Regions from separate parts of the Georgenia halophila genome, predicted to be linked through region 1. Evidence: riboswitches for the same ligand, from Rfam matches in the RefSeq annotation. Region 1 holds a riboswitch; the other holds the start of a gene.

Region 1 (7,672 bases):
TGGAGAACCTCCAGCCGCTCTGCGAGCTCACGAAGCGCGCGGACGGCACGGAGGCCGGTGGTCGGGTCCGGGCTCTGGGCGGCATCAGCCGTGTCGGTCAGCGTCATGGTGTCAATGTAGGTTGACGCTGCGGCCGTGTCAACGCATGTTGACGTCCAGCTCGCCCCCGACACGCCGCACGGGCAGGCGGGGCTGGCGCGGCGGCGGGGCGACGATGGGGCGATGGCCACCACCACGCAGACGCGCCCGTCCCGGGCGGCCGGCGCCCCGAGACCCGGCGGGTCCGGTCGGCTGCCGGAGGGCTGGCTGCGCGGGCTGGTCAGCGGAGTCGAGGCGGCGGTGCTGAGCTGGCTCGCTGTCGCCGTGCCCGCCGTGGCCGCCTACATCGCAACGGCAGCGGCTCCGGCGCTGGGCGACGCCTCCTGGCAGAGCGCCGCGGGCACCGGCACCGCGCTGTGGCTCCTGGCGCACGGCGGCGACATGACGGTCGGCGAGGGCACGGTGTCCGTGGTGCCGCTCGGGATGACGCTGCTGAGCGTCGGTGTCGTCTACGCCGCCGTCCGGCGGCTACGGATCGCCGGCTACGGGGCCGCCTCCTTCGCCGTCGTCGGGTTCGTCCTGTCGGTGCTGGTGGCGACCTTGGCCGCGCCGGGTGGACGTCTCGGTGCCCTGCTCGGTGGTGCGGTGGTGTCGACGCTCGGCACGGTGCTCGCGGCGCGCCGCTCGGGCGCGCCGGCCCCGGCATGGTCGGCCGGCGTTCCCGCGTGGGTCCGTGACGGCCTCCGCGGCGCGGGCTGGATCCTGCTGGCCCTGGCGCTGGTGTCCCTCGCTCTGGTGGTCGTGGCCCTGGTCACCGGCTGGGACCGCGTCCGGATGGTCCAGGACGCCTACATGCTCGCCCCGGTCGGTCTGGTCGTCATGACGGCGGCCCAGCTGCTCTACCTGCCCACTGTGGCCGTGTGGGCACTGGCGTGGAGCGCCGGCCCCGGGTTCGCCTTCGGCGCCGGGACACACTTCGCCGCCGGGGAGGCCGTGCCGGCACCCCTGCCCGCAATCCCGCTGCTCGGTGGCCTGCCTTCGCCGGAGGCACCGGGGCCGACGTGGGTGGTGGTCGTGCCCGTCGCGGTCGGTGTGATCGTCGGAGTCTTGCTGCACCGGCGCGCCTCCGGACGAGCCCTGGCGGAGTCCGTCGGCACCGCGATCTTGGCCGCCGTCGTCGTGGCCCTCGCCGCTGCGGTCCTCACGTACGCGGCGTCCGGCGGAATCGGCCCGGGACGCATGGCCGAGATCGGCGCCGAGCCGCCCGCTGTGGCCGGCATGCTGCTTGCCGAGGTCGGGGCGGCACTACTGCTGACCGTGGTCGTCCTGCACCCGCGCACGGCGGAGCTGGTCGGCCTCGGCGCCCGCCGTGCCCGGGAACGGGTCTCCGGGGCCTCCGAACGGCTCTCCCGGCGCAGAAGCGTCGGGCCGGTCGCTGCTGCGGCGGACGTGGCGACCGCCACCGGGCAAGCCCACGACGCCCACCGCGAGGAGGCCGACCGCGAGGACACCGACCGCGACGGCGAAGAACGGCAGGAGGACGGCGCCGCCCCGGACCGCAGCGCCGGGACGCCGGAGGAGGCATCGCCGGCGGAAGAGGCACTGTCCGGGCCGGCGCAGGAGCCACGAGTCGGGGAGGGCTGGAGCGGACCATCGCTGTCCGCGTGGTCCCGCGACGCCGGTCCCTGAGGCAGGGCTCGCCCCTGTGACAGCGCTGGGTGAGGAAGGGCTCGCCGTCCCGCCGCGCCCCGCGGTGCGGCCTCAGCCGGTCTGCATCATCTGCTGCATCTCGTCCATCCGTTCCTGGAGCGAGTTCTCGAACTCGGCGAGGCAGCCGTCCTGCGCCTGCTGCGTGATCGCCGAGTCCATGCACTCGGAGTACGCGCTGTACTCGCGCCACAGCACGATCTGCCCGGACATCGTCAGCGCCATGAACGCCGCCACCACGAGCCCGACGGCGAGCACCGCCGGCGTGGCCCCCCGCACCTTGGCGGAACGCACCCGCACGAGGGCGACGATGCCCAGGACGAGCGACCCGACCGCCACGACGGCCGTCACGATCGGGACGGGCCACGGCGGCGCCATGAGCGAGAGGGCGACCGTGATCAGCAGCGCGAGACCGAAGACCCGGACCAGGCGCATCGCCCTCTTCTGGGTCTCCTCGTCGGGTTCCTCGTGCTGGTCTCGGGGCGAGCCGTACGGTCTGCCGGGTGGTGAGGGTGGCGGAGACTGCTGGTCGGGCATGAACCCATCATGTCCCACGAGCCGACTACTCTCGCCCAGGTGATCGACTCCCACTCCGTCACGACGCGCCGTCCGGCCAGGATCGTCGTGCTCGTCTCCGGCGGAGGTTCCAACCTCGCCGCCCTGCTCGAGGCCACCGGTGACGCGGAGTACGGCGCCCAGGTGGTCGCCGTCGGCGCGGACCGAGAAGGTGCTGGCGGGATCGACCTGGCTCGCCGGGCCGGTTTGCCGACCTTCGTCGAGCGGGTCCGCGACCACGACGACCGGGCCGCGTGGGATGTTGCGCTGACCGAGCAGGTTGCCGCGCACGACCCCGACCTCGTCGTCTCGGCCGGGTTCCTCAAGCTCAGCGGACCGCTCTTCCTCGAACGCTTCGAGGACCGCTACCTCAACACGCACAACTCGCTGCTGCCCGCGTTCCCGGGCATGCACGGGCCGCGGGACGCGCTGTCCTACGGCGTCAAGATCACGGGCGCCACGCTCTTCTTCGTCGACGCCGGGGTCGACACCGGCGCCATCGTCGCCCAGGTCGCCGTCCCGGTTCTCGACGACGACGACGTGGAGAGCCTCACCGAACGCATCAAGGCCGCCGAGCGCGGACAGCTCGTCGAGCTGGTGGGGCGGCTGGCCCGGGAGGGCTGGCAGATCGAGGGGCGCAGGGTCCGCATCGGGGCCTGACCCGGTCGACCGCGCCGCTTCACCCGCCCGCCTAGTTCGCTAGAGTGGGTCCCGGCCGTGACTGGCGAGAAGGTGGAGCACACCACCGGGGAGCGGCCGGAACCACCCTGCAGCGCACCGCACGCCTGGGTGCCGGGATCGGGTGCCCGTCCGGGTGCCTGAGCCCCGTCGTCGACACATCCAGGAGCGTCAGTTGACCAGCCAGCCCGCCGGTACCGCCTCGAACCGCGTGCCCGTCCGTCGCGCCCTCGTCTCCGTCTACGACAAGTGCGGGCTGGAGGACCTGGTCCGCGGGCTGCACGAGGCCGGTGTCGAGCTCGTCTCCACCGGCGGCTCCGCCCGGCTCATCACCGAGGTCGGCGTCCCGGTCACCAAGGTCGAGGACCTCACCGGGTTCCCCGAGTGCCTGGACGGGCGGGTCAAGACGCTGCACCCGCGGGTCCACGCCGGCATCCTCGCCGACCGGCGCCTCGAGACCCACGTCAACCAGCTCGCCGACCTCGGCATCGAGCCGTTCGACCTGGTCGTCTCGAACCTCTACCCGTTCACCGAGACCGTGGACTCCGACGCCACCCCGGACGAGTGCGTCGAGCAGATCGACATCGGCGGCCCGTCCATGGTGCGCGCGGCGGCGAAGAACCACCCCTCGGTCGCGATCGTCACCTCACCCGCTCGGTACGCCGACGCCCTCGACGCCGTGGCCGCGGGCGGATTCACCCTCGATCAGCGCAAGCAGCTCGCCGCCGAGGCGTTCGCCCACACCGCGGCCTACGACGTCGCGGTCGCCAACTGGTTCGCCGGGTCCTACGTCGGTGCCGAGGACGGTTGGCCCGACTTCGTCGGCGAGACCTGGGACAAGGGCGAGGCGCTGCGCTACGGCGAGAACCCGCACCAGGCAGCAGCGCTCTACCGCGACACCGCCGGACCCGCCGGCCTCGCCGGCGCCGAGCAGCTCCACGGCAAGGCGATGTCTTACAACAACTACGTCGACACCGATGCCGCACGCCGCGCTGCGTACACCTTCGACGAGCCCGCCGCGGCCGTCATCAAGCACGCCAACCCGTGCGGCATCGCCGTCGGGGCCGACATCGCGGAGGCTCATCGCAAGGCGCACGCCTGCGACCCGGTCTCCGCGTTCGGCGGGGTCATCGCGACGAACCGGCCCGTCACGGTGGAGATGGCGAACCAGGTCGCCGGCGTCTTCACCGAGGTCGTCGTCGCACCCGACTACGAGGACGGCGCGCTGGAGGTCCTCCAGGCGAAGAAGAACATCCGCGTCCTGCGCTGCCCGGCGCCGACGGGGGAGCGGCCCGCGGAGATCCGCCAGATCAGCGGCGGGATCCTCGTGCAGATGCGCGACCACGTCGACGCCGACGGCGACGACCCCTCCACCTGGACGCTCGCTGCAGGCGAGGCCGCCTCTCCCGAGCTGCTCGCCGACCTGGCGTTCGCCTGGAAGGCGTGCCGGTCGGCCAAGTCCAACGCGATCCTCGTCGCCCACGACGGCGCGAGCGTCGGCATCGGCATGGGCCAGGTCAACCGCGTCGACTCCTGCCGCCTCGCCGTCGAACGCGCCAACACCCTCGGCGTGGAGGTCGCCTCAGACGTCGACGGCGCCGGTGGAGCCGAGAACGTCGGTGGGGCCGCTCCGCGGCGCACGCACGGTGCCGTGGCCGCCTCCGACGCGTTCTTCCCGTTCCCCGACGGGCTCCAGGTGCTCCTCGACGCCGGCGTCACCGCCGTCGTCCAGCCGGGTGGGTCGATGCGGGACGACGCCGTGGTGGAGGCCGCGCAGGCCGCCGGGGTCACCATGTACCTCACCGGCACGCGGCACTTCTTCCACTGAGCCGCGGGAACCTGCGTCTCTTCCACTGAGCCGCGGGAACCTGCGTCACGGAACGACCACGGGCGGCGTGGCGGCACGCGTAGCGTCGTGACCGGTCCTGTGGTCGAGGTTGGGAGCCCGGTGTGCATCCTGCGAGCAAGAAGTGCGTCGTCGCCGCGGTGATCCTCGCCGTCGTCGGGTTCACGCTGAGCATCGCGTGGCGGGTCTTCCTCGAACGAGGCATGCCGGCCCTCTGGGGCGAGGTCGGCGGCTACGACAGTCCGAGCGAGGGCTTCTACATGACGATGGCGTGGCTCTCGCCCATGATGGCCTCCGTCGAGCGGGTGCTCCTCACCGTCGCCGGTGCGCTGGTCGGTGCGGCGGTCGTCATCCAGGTGCTCGCACCGCGGATGGAGTCGATCGCCGAGGCGGCCGAGGAGTCCGGCGGGACGGCCGAGGAGCTCGCCGAGGAGGTTCCCGGTGAATTCTCCGGGGAGTTCCGCGAGGCGGCGGACGAGCCGGAGCGCCCGAAGACGACCTACGACCCGCGCAGCTACCGGCGTCCTTGACCGAGTGTCGTAGCCGAACGGACCGTTCGGGGACTGGTGTGTCGGATGTGACTGGGGTGGTACCGCTCGTGCCGGCCCGGAGCCGATTGGTCCGTTCGGCTACGCGCGATCGCGCCAGGCGAGCGCCTTCTTGAGCGGAACGGCCGGGTCGGCGGCCTTCTCGACGTCCAGCGCCGGCCTGGCCCCTCCGACGAGGAGGCGGCGCAACGGCCCGACGTCGCGCGGCCGGTCGGCGGTGAACCCGGCCACCAGGCGCACGGTCGAGCCGGGGCGGTCCTCGACGAAGAGGGCCGTCCACGCCGGACCCGTCGGATCGCCGCGGTAGACGACCCGTGCGCCATCACCGGACCGGCCCACCAGGGTCAGGTGGCGGCCGAACTGGGTCGAGAACACGTACGGCGCCGGCGTCGGCGGCTGCTCGCCGCCGAGCAGACCGGCGACGACGGCGGCGGGCTGGGTCAGCGCGGCGTCCCAGTGCCCGCCGGGCACGGTGCCCAGCCCGGCCACCGTCATGTCCGTGCAGTCGCCGACGGCGCGGACGGACGGTGGCGCGCCGGTCACCCGGCCTGCGGCGTCGACGGGGATCGCGCCGCCCGGCGTGAGCGGGACCGAACCCTCGAGCCATGCGGTCGCCGGCCGCACGCCCGTCGCGGCGAGGACGACGTCGGCCGGCAGCACCTCGCCGCCGGCCAGCTCCACCTCGCCCGGGCGGACGTCGTGGACGGGCGTCGAGCAGCGCAGGTCCACACCTGCCTCCGCGTACCACGGCACCAGGTGCCGCCCGACGGCGGTGCCGACCTGCCGCGCCAACGGCGCCGGCGCCGCCTCCACGACGGTGACGTCGCAGCCCTGGGCCGCGGCGAGTCCGGAGACCTCGGCACCGATCCACCCGGCCCCGACGACGACGAGGCGGCGCCCCGGCCGCAGCAGCCCACGCAGCCGGTCGGCATCGTCGGCCCGGTGCAGCGTGACCGCGCCACGCCAGGAGGACGGGGCGACGGCGTGCGCGCCGACGGCGAGGACGACGACGTCCGCCCGGTACGTCGCGGCCCCAGCCCCGGCTCCCGTCCCGGTCTCGACCGCCTCGACGTCGACCTCGGCCCAGCTCTCGCCGGCACGCATGGCGACGGCCCGGTGGCCGAGCACGACGCGGTCGGCCAGCTCGGTCAAGTCACCGAGCCCGTCGTCGGAGAGCCACCGGGGCTCGGTGCGGGCGAAGAGCTCCTTCGACAGCGGGGGCCGGTCGTACGGCGGCACCGTCTCGGTGCCGACAACCGTGACCTCGCCGGAGAATCCCCGTGCACGGAGCTCGGCGACGGTGCGCAGGCCGGCCAGTCCGGCGCCGAGCACGAGGACCGACCGGGGGACGGGGTGTTCGGGCACCCGTCCACGGTAGCCTCGCAGGCGTGACCAGCACGCGCACCCTCCGCATGACGGCCCTCACCGCCGTCCTGGGCACACTCGTCGCCGTGTGTCTGCTCACCGTCCTGGTCCGGGTGTCCGTCGCGATCGTCGTCCTCGCCGCGGCACTCGCCGCCGCCGGCCTCGTCCGCGCCGTCTCGCCGACTGCCGTCATCCCCGGGGCTCGCTCGCGGGCCTTCGACGTCGCCTTCCTGCTGGTGCTCGCCGCCGCGCTCGGGTACCTCAGCCTCTGGGGGAACGCCACCGTCGTGGGCGGCTGAGGCCCAGTCACCGGAGCCGACGGAACGGCCGGTACCTGGAACCGATATCTTGATGTCGAACAAGCTGCCACCACCGGATGGGATCCGTCTCTTGGCCACGATCATCTATACCCACACAGACGAAGCGCCCATGCTGGCGACCTACTCGTTCCTGCCGATCATCCAGGCCTACGCCTCGACCGCAGGGGTGGAGCTGGAGACGCGCGACATCTCCCTTGCCGGGCGCATCATCGCGCACTTCCCGGAGCACCTCACCGAGGATCAGCGCCTCCCCGACGACCTGAACGAGCTCGGCGAGCTCGCGAAGACGCCGGAGGCCAACATCATCAAGCTGCCCAACATCAGCGCCTCCGTCCCGCAGCTCAAGGCCGCCGTCGCCGAGCTCCAGGCGCAGGGCTACGCCCTCCCGGACTACCCGGACGAGCCCGCCACCGCCGAGGAGAAGGAGATCCGCGCCCGTTACGACAGGGTCAAGGGCAGCGCCGTGAACCCGGTCCTGCGCGAGGGCAACTCCGACCGGCGGGCCCCCGCCTCGGTCAAGGCCTACGCCCGGCAGAACCCGCACTCGATGGGCACGTGGAGCCCCGAGTCGAAGACCGACGTCGCCACCATGGGAGCCGACGACTTCCGGGACA
Region 2 (7,672 bases), on a different contig from region 1:
CCGATCGAGACCGTGCCGCTTCCCTCCTCGACGTAGACGAGGACGAGGAAGTCGTGCGCGTGGCGGTGGTCGGACGGCAGGTCGGACGTGTCGTGATCGACGTGGACCACAGACACCGGTGCCACGCCGGGACGTGCGTCGTAGCGGAAGACCGGGGTGCCGTCCGAGCGCACCGTGCGCAGGCGACCGACCGGTCCGGCGGACGTACCGCCCGAAGATCGTCCGGTCATGTCCGACATCCGTCCTGTCCCGGCGAGGCTCGGCGAGCGAGGCTGTGCAGCAAGACAGCCGGTCTACCACGTTCCGGCACGGCACAGGCACGAGCGATGGGTAGCAGACAGAGACGATGAAGATGACCAGCACGGCGAACGTTCGGATTCTTGACCAGCGCAGCCCACAGGAGCGTGAGCGAACATTCCTGCCCGGCACGGGCAAGGAATGGCTGCTCCCGTTCTACGACGCGTTCAGCCGGTTCGCCGGCATCCGGGCGCTCCACCGGCGGGCCGTCACCCGGGCGGGTATCACCGCCGGCCAGGTCGTCCTCGACGTCGGCTGCGGCACGGGCAATCTGGCGCTCGCCGTGCTCGATGCGGTGCCGGGCGCCAGAGTGACCGGCCTCGACCCCGACGGCCGCGCCTTGCGCCGGGCCGCACGCAAGGCCGTGCGGCGCGGCGTCCCGCTGACCCTCGTGCAGGGGTACGCGGACCGGCTGCCCGGGGCGCAGGCCTCGTTCGACCACGTGATCTCGTCGCTGGCCATGCACCACGTGGACGACGACGGCCGGACGGGTTTCGCCCGAGACGTCGCCCGGGTGCTGCGGCCTGGTGGAATGGTCACGATCCTCGACTTCGGTGGCCCCGGCGACGGCGCAGGTCACGGCCACGGCCACGCGCACCGGCACGGCCTGCGCCGCCGCCGGACCGGGAGCCCGCACGTCTCGCGGAACGTCGACGGCTCCCTGGCGGAGCTGCTGGACGCGGCCGGGCTGCGCGACGCCCGCGAGACCGAGCACCTCGACCACCGCTCCGGTCCCGTCACCATCGTGCAGGCGAGACGCGCCTGAGACCCGCCGGGCGCCCGGTCGCTCGCCGCCGCGCCCGGCGAATTCGCGTCCGCATCCGCCGCGGGGCTCAGATCTGGTAGTCGACCACCACGGGCGCGTGGTCGGAGAACCGCTGGTCGTACGCCGGGGCACGGTCCACCACTGCGGATGTCGCGCGCGCGGCCAGCTCCGGCGTCGCCAGCTGGTAGTCGATACGCCAGCCGGCGTCGTTGTCGAAGGCCTTGCCGCGCCAGGACCACCACGTGAACGGACCCGGCCCGTCACCACCGAGGCGCCGGCCGACGTCGACCCAGCCGAGGTCGTCGAACCACCGGTCGAGGTAGGCGATCTCGCCGTCGAGCGCACCGGAGTTCTTGTTGTAGTTGCCCTTCCAGTTCTTGATGTCGGGCTCGCGGTGGGCGACGTTGACGTCGCCGCCGACGATGACGTCCCGCTCCCCCGCCGCCGCCTGCCGCGCGAGCTCCGAGAGCCGCGCGGTGACCTTCTCGAGGTGCGCGTACTTCAGGTCCATCTTCTCGGTGCCCGCCGTGCCGGAGTGCAGGTAGACCGAGACCGCCGTCAGCGGACGGTCCGAGCCGGGAGCGTCCAGGTCCATCTCGACCCAGCGGCCCGTGTCCACGGCGGCCTCCGGGACCCCGTTGCCGAGGCCCACCCGGACCGCCCGGGCGGGCAGGCGACTGGCCACCGCGACCCCGGCACGCCCCTTGAAATCGCTGGCGTGGTGCGCCGTCGTCCACTCGTGGCCGAGGTGGTTCTCGAGGATCTCGTCGGTCGCGCGAACCTCCTGCAGGAGCAGGACCTCGGGTCGGCGATCGTCGAGCCAGCTACCCATCCCGCGCTTGTAGGCAGCGCGGATGCCGTTGACGTTGACGGAGGCGATTCGCATGCCTCAATCGTGACCGATACGGCAGGCGCGTCGGCCCCCGGTCCGACGATTTCCGGGCATGAGTGCCGATTGTCACGCCGCCCGACCGTCGCGGGTCAGCCGGCCTGGCGCTCCGCAGAGTCGACGACGTTGGCCAGCAGCATCGCGCGGGTCATCGGCCCGACGCCGCCGGGGTTCGGCGACAGCCACGACGCGACCTCCGCAGCGCCGTCGGCCACGTCCCCGCGCAGCCTGGCCTTGCCGGTCTCGGGGTCCTCGACGCGCGAGACGCCCACGTCGAGGACGACGGCGCCGGCCTTGACCATGTCGGGCGTGACGATTCCCGGGCTGCCCGCCGCGGCGACGATCACGTCGGCGTTGCGCACGTGCGAGGCCAGGTCGCGGGTGCCGGTGTGGGTCAACGTCACCGTCGCGTTGATGGTCTTGCGGGTGAGGAGCAGCCCGATGGAGCGGCCCACCGTGGTGCCCCGCCCGACGACGCACACGTCCTTGCCTGCCAGGTCGATGCCGTACCGGTCGAGCAGCTCGAGCACGGCGCGTGGCGTGCACGGCAGCGGGGAGGTGATCTCCTCCGCGACCCGCAGGACGAGGCGACCGAGGTTGGTCGGGTGAAGACCGTCGGCGTCCTTGCCCGGGTCGATGAGCTCGAGCACGCGGTTGGCGTCGACGCCCTTCGGCAGGGGCAGCTGCACGATGTATCCGGTGCACGCCGGGTCCGCGTTCAGGCGCGCGACGGCGGCCTCGACGTCGGCCTGGCTGGCGTCCGCCGGCAGGTCCTCGCGGATGGAGGAGATGCCGACCTCGGCGCAGTCGCGGTGCTTGCCGCCCACGTAGGCCTTCGAGCCCGGGTCGTCACCGACGAGCACGGTGCCCAGGCCGGGCGTGATGCCCCTCTCCCGGAGCGCGGTGACCCGCTCGGTGAGTTCCGCCTTGATCGTTGCCGCTGTCGCCTTGCCGTCGAGAGTCTGTGCCGTCACTGGTCCAGTCCTGGGTAGAGGGGGAAGTTGTCGGTCAGGGCCCGGACCCGGGCACGCATGCCGAGGACGTCCGTGGCCGAGCCGTCGCGAAGGGTGGTGGCGATGATGTCAGCCACCTCCGAGAACTCTGCCGCGCCGAAGCCGCGGGTGGCCAGCGCGGGTGTGCCGATGCGCAGGCCGGAGGTCACTCGCGGCGGCCGCGGGTCGTTCGGCACGGCGTTGCGGTTGACGGTGATGCCGGCGTCGTGGAGGAGGTCCTCGGCCTGGCGGCCGTCGAGCGCGGAGTCCCGCAGGTCGACGAGGACCAGGTGGACGTCGGTGCCACCGGTGAGGACCGAGACGCCCGCGCCGCGCACGTCGGGCGCGGTCAGCCGCTCGGCGAGGATCCGGGCGCCCTCGAGCGTGCGCTCCTGCCGCTCGGCGAACTCCTCGCCGGCGGCCAGCTTGAAGGCCACGGCCTTGGCGGCCACCGCGTGCATGAGCGGTCCGCCCTGCTGCCCGGGGAAGACGGCGGAGTCGAGCCGCTTGGCCCACCGTTCCTTGTCCTGGGCCAGGAGCACACCGGAGCGAGGCCCCCCGAGGGTCTTGTGGACGGTGGAGGACACGACGTCGGAGACGGCCACCGGGTTCGGGTGGAGGCCCGCCGCGACCAGCCCGGCGAAGTGCGCCATGTCGGTCCACAGGTAGGCGCCGACCTCGTCGGCGACCTCCCGGAACGCCCCGAAGTCGAGCTGGCGCGGGTAGGCGGACCACCCGGCGATGATGACCTTCGGGCGGGTCTCGAGCGCCGCCTGGCGGACGAGGTCCATGTCGACGCGGTGGGTGTCGGGATCCACGCCGTAGGCGGAGACGTCGTACAGCTTGCCGGAGAAGTTGAGCTTCATCCCGTGGGTGAGGTGCCCGCCGTGCGCGAGCGACATGCCGAGGACGGGGTCACCGGGCTCGGCGAGCGCGTGCAGCACGGCGGCGTTGGCCTGTGCTCCGGAGTGCGGCTGGACGTTGGCGTACTCGGCGCCGAAGAGGGCGGAGGCGCGGGAGATGGCGAGGTTCTCGGCGATGTCGACCTGCTCGCAGCCGCCGTAGTAGCGCCGGCCTGGATAGCCCTCGGCGTACTTGTTGGTCAGGACGGAGCCCTGGGCCTCGAGAACCGCGCGCGGCACGAAGTTCTCGCTGGCGATCATCTCGAGGGTGCCGCGCTGGCGGTCCAGCTCGCCGCCGAGGACGGCCGCGATCTCGGGGTCCAGCTCGGCGAGCGACTGGTCTGCCACGGGAGTCCTTGTCGTGGTTTGGCTCATACTTCCCTCCGAAGGTCACACGTGCGCGTGGTATTCCACTGGTGACCCTCGGCCCAGGCGTACGACCTCAGGGGTGCTGCTCGTGTCGCTCCCCGGTGGTGATCCACCCGGCGCCAGTCACGACACGTCCAATGTACACACCCGACGGCGGAGCTCGTCCACCCCGGCACCCCGTCCCGCGAGATGTCAGGCGGTCGCGTCGTCCATCGAGCCGAGCACCTCGTCGGCGTCGGGGTCGTCCTCGCCCAGGATGCGACGCAGGTACGCGTAGGTCAGGTCACCGGTGTGCTGGTCGAACTGGTGCTCGTAACCCGCCTTGTTGTACATCGCGAGGTTGTGCTTGGAGTCCTGCCCGGTGAAGACCCAGACCTCCTTGGTCTGCTCGGGCAGGTACGTCAGCACGGCCATGAGCAGCTTGGTGCCGATGCCCCGGCCCTGCAGGTCCGGCACGACCGCGAGCCGCCCCAGCGTGGCCTTCTCCGCCTCCAGCTCGACGCGTATCGAGCCCACGAGACGGTGCCCGAGCCATGCGCCGAGCGTGACGACGTCGGCCCGCTCGATGTCGGCCACCAGCTCGGTGAGCGTCTGCGTCAGCGCCGGCAGGTTCGGGTCGCCGTACAGCTGCGCCTCCGTCACGAAGGCCGCCCGCCGCACGGTGAGCAGCTCACCGGCCCCGTCGGCGGTGATGAGGTCGATCCTGACGTCGTCCATGGGCACAGTTTGGCATCCGGTCACAGATGTCCGCGCACGGAATCAGTCGGCGAAGGCGATGGTGCACGCGTTCTCGCCCGGTATCGGGGTGCTCTCCGGACCGACGGCGATGCCGTGCTCGACCTGCTCGCACACCAGGCCTGTGACACTGCCGCCGCCCTGCCCGGTGTAGATGACCGCAGCACGGCCGCTGCCACGGATCGTGGTGGACTCGAGCGCCGCGACGGCGGTGCCGCCGACCTGGATGCCCGCCTCGCCCCCGGTGATCGTCGAGCCGGTCAGGACGGGGGACGCCGTGTCGCCGGCGTAGAACCCGACCGTGTTGCCGTCGAAGGTGCTGTCCTCGACGGAGCCGGTGGCCGCGCCGAGGAAGCAGATGCCGCACTGGCCGTTCGCCTCGAACGTCGCGCCGAGGACCGAGGCGCGGTGCCCACCCGTCACCGCGATCCCCGCCCAACCGTTGTCCCGGAGGACCGAGTCGGTGATCTCGAGGGTGGTGCCGCGGCCGGAACCCTGCTCGCCCTGGGCGGACATGTGGATGCCCGCCCCGCCGCTGCTCTCGTCGCCGACCGCGCCGCTGAGCACCGCGTCCTCCACCACGAGCGACGCCGAGGGGCCGCCGACCACCACGGACCCGACGGCCGCGCGGTCGCGCTCGAGCGCGAGCGACCGCAGCTCCACGCGGTCGGCCGTCGCGACGAGGATCGTCGCCTCCGGTGCCGACGATCTCAGGACCGTACGCTCCGGGCCCGCGCCGCGGAGGGTGACCCCGCCGAGGAGCACGACCGGCTCCGTGAGGTCCCACGTGCCGGCGCCGAGCTCGATCACGCCGCCGGACTCGGTGGCGGCGACCGCGAGGGAGAGGTCGTCGTCGGGCGTGAGCGGGAGGTCGGGTGCCGCGGCGCCCGTCATCGTGGCGATCGTCCGGTCCCGGACGGCGGTCGCGACCGCGCCGTCGGCGCTCACGGTCTCGAGGCCCTCCGCGATGCCGGCGGCGAGGTCGGCGTCGGCGCACCGGACCTTCGCGGCGACCCGCTGCGCCTCGGCGACGGCGTCGGAGAGGACGTCGGCGGGGGGCTCGTCGCTCGAGGCCGCCTTCTCGGACCCGGGCTTGTCGGCGGATCCGACCGGCGACGTCGCCGTCTGCCCCTCGGCGAGCTGTTCGGTGCCGAAGGAGCCGACGTAGCCCTGCACGGCGTCTACGACGATCGCGACGGGCACGGCGCACACGTCGCGCTCGGCCGCAGCAGTCGCCCGGGTCGCCGTCTCCACCGCCTTGCCGGCACCGGCCGACGGCTGCACGTCGCCACCACAGCCGGCGAGCAGCACGGCCATCGCGGCGATCGCCGCAAGTCTCCTCACCAGGCACTCCCCCCGACGGACCGCCGTCGCGGTCACCTGCCCGGTCCAAGCGTAGGACCGGTCGTGGCCGCCCGTGGCCGATTCGACGCCGTACTTGCACGGCCTGGCTCGCGGCCCGTCCCCCGCATCACGGCTTCTTGCCCCGGCCCTTCCCGTTGCCCGGGTGCGTCGAGCCGTCATCCGCCTCGACCGAGCCGCCGGTGCCTCCGGTGCCGGCCGTGCCGCCGGCGCCGCCGGCGCCGCCGGCGCCGCCGTTGCCGGGCTGAGGGTCACGGGGGCCGCCCTTCTGGTCCTGCCAGTGGCCGGAGTCGCGCTGGGTGACCAGGCCGGTCTCGCCGAACGGCTCCCCGTTGCGGTCGGCGTCGGTGCCGAGCTGCGCGGCGATCGTCCGGTCGGCACCCTGCGCCCACGACAGGTCGTACAGAAACGTGTACATGCCGGGTGAGGGCTGTCGTGAGACGGCGGACTGCCCGAACGGGTTGAACGGCACGACGTAGGAGTTGAGCTCGCCCGACCAGTCGATGAGGCGGTCCTCCTGCGTGTTCGCGGAGAGGACGTCGACCCCGGCGCCGCCGAAGGCGCGGTCCGCCCAGGCCGTGTCACCGTCGACGGTGACGTTGCCGCCGCCGTCGGTGGTCGGGTCGTCGTCGCTGTCGAGGGTGTCGTTGCCCCAGCCGCCCCACAGCGTGTCGGAACCGGTGCCGCCGACGAGCCAGTCGTTGCCGTGGTCGCCGAAGATCACGTCGTCGCCGTCGGTGGTGCGTCCGTCCACGGTGTCGCCGTCGAGATGGTCGAAGCCGAGCACCCAGATCCGGTCGCCGGACGCCGTGGGGTCGAGCGTGCCGGCGGCGGTGAGGGTGACGCGGCGCAGCGGGTCGTCCGGGTTGTAGAGGGCGAAGTAGGTGAGGTCGTGGTCGAACTGGAGCTGGTCCGGCGCCGCGACCGGGCGGTGGAAGTCGTTGCGCACCACCCCGCCGGCGCGGCCGAGCGCGGTGCCCGGCACGTAGGAGAGCGGGAGCGCCTCGGCGCCGGAGATGCCGTCGTCGCCACCGCCGCCGTGCAGGAAGTCGGTACCGAGGCCGCCGAAGATCAGGTCGTCGGCGTACATCGGTTCGAAGTACGGGTCGTGCGCGGAGCCGGCGGGCTGCAGCGACCACGGCGTGAGGTCCACGGTCTTCGTCAGCGTGCCGGTCGGGTTGACGACGGCGACCTGGTGGTTGCCGGGGGTGGAGATGGTCCGCTGCGTGGTCGGTGTCGTCACGCCGGCGAGCGGCTCGAGCGAGCCGTGGCGCGAGGTGACGATCCGGCCCTCGTCGCCGAGGATGCCGTCGGTGCCGGTGCCGCCGGAGAGCCAGTCGCTGCCCCAGCCGCCGACGAG

The links. A riboswitch is a leader RNA that binds a small molecule or an ion and turns the genes downstream of it on or off. The one in region 1 is predicted to bind ZMP and ZTP.
Region 2: another riboswitch for ZMP and ZTP. It lies ahead of glyA (serine hydroxymethyltransferase); the one in region 1 lies ahead of purH (bifunctional phosphoribosylaminoimidazolecarboxamide formyltransferase/IMP cyclohydrolase).

Annotation. Positions count from the first base shown of each region.
Region 1 covers NZ_BAABGN010000004.1:323,309-330,980, reverse strand. Annotated here, with positions in the region: gene ABD907_RS06825 (helix-turn-helix domain-containing protein) at 1-107, opposite strand, end outside; gene ABD907_RS06820 (cell division protein PerM) at 136-1,728, shown strand; gene ABD907_RS06815 (hypothetical protein) at 1,801-2,283, opposite strand; gene purN (phosphoribosylglycinamide formyltransferase) at 2,326-2,961, shown strand; ZMP/ZTP riboswitch at 3,009-3,099, shown strand; gene purH (bifunctional phosphoribosylaminoimidazolecarboxamide formyltransferase/IMP cyclohydrolase) at 3,155-4,807, shown strand; gene ABD907_RS06800 (hypothetical protein) at 4,930-5,355, shown strand; gene ABD907_RS06795 (NAD(P)/FAD-dependent oxidoreductase) at 5,455-6,738, opposite strand; gene ABD907_RS06790 (DUF3017 domain-containing protein) at 6,762-7,037, shown strand; gene ABD907_RS06785 (NADP-dependent isocitrate dehydrogenase) at 7,129-7,672, shown strand, end outside.
Region 2 covers NZ_BAABGN010000002.1:266,100-273,771, forward strand. Annotated here, with positions in the region: gene ABD907_RS02840 (helix-turn-helix domain-containing protein) at 1-230, opposite strand, end outside; gene ABD907_RS02845 (class I SAM-dependent methyltransferase) at 347-1,063, shown strand; gene ABD907_RS02850 (exodeoxyribonuclease III) at 1,131-1,949, opposite strand; gene ABD907_RS02855 (bifunctional methylenetetrahydrofolate dehydrogenase/methenyltetrahydrofolate cyclohydrolase) at 2,045-2,926, opposite strand; gene glyA (serine hydroxymethyltransferase) at 2,923-4,221, opposite strand; ZMP/ZTP riboswitch at 4,266-4,352, opposite strand; gene ABD907_RS02865 (GNAT family N-acetyltransferase) at 4,408-4,932, opposite strand; gene ABD907_RS02870 (right-handed parallel beta-helix repeat-containing protein) at 4,975-6,294, opposite strand; gene ABD907_RS02875 (FG-GAP-like repeat-containing protein) at 6,422-7,672, opposite strand, start outside.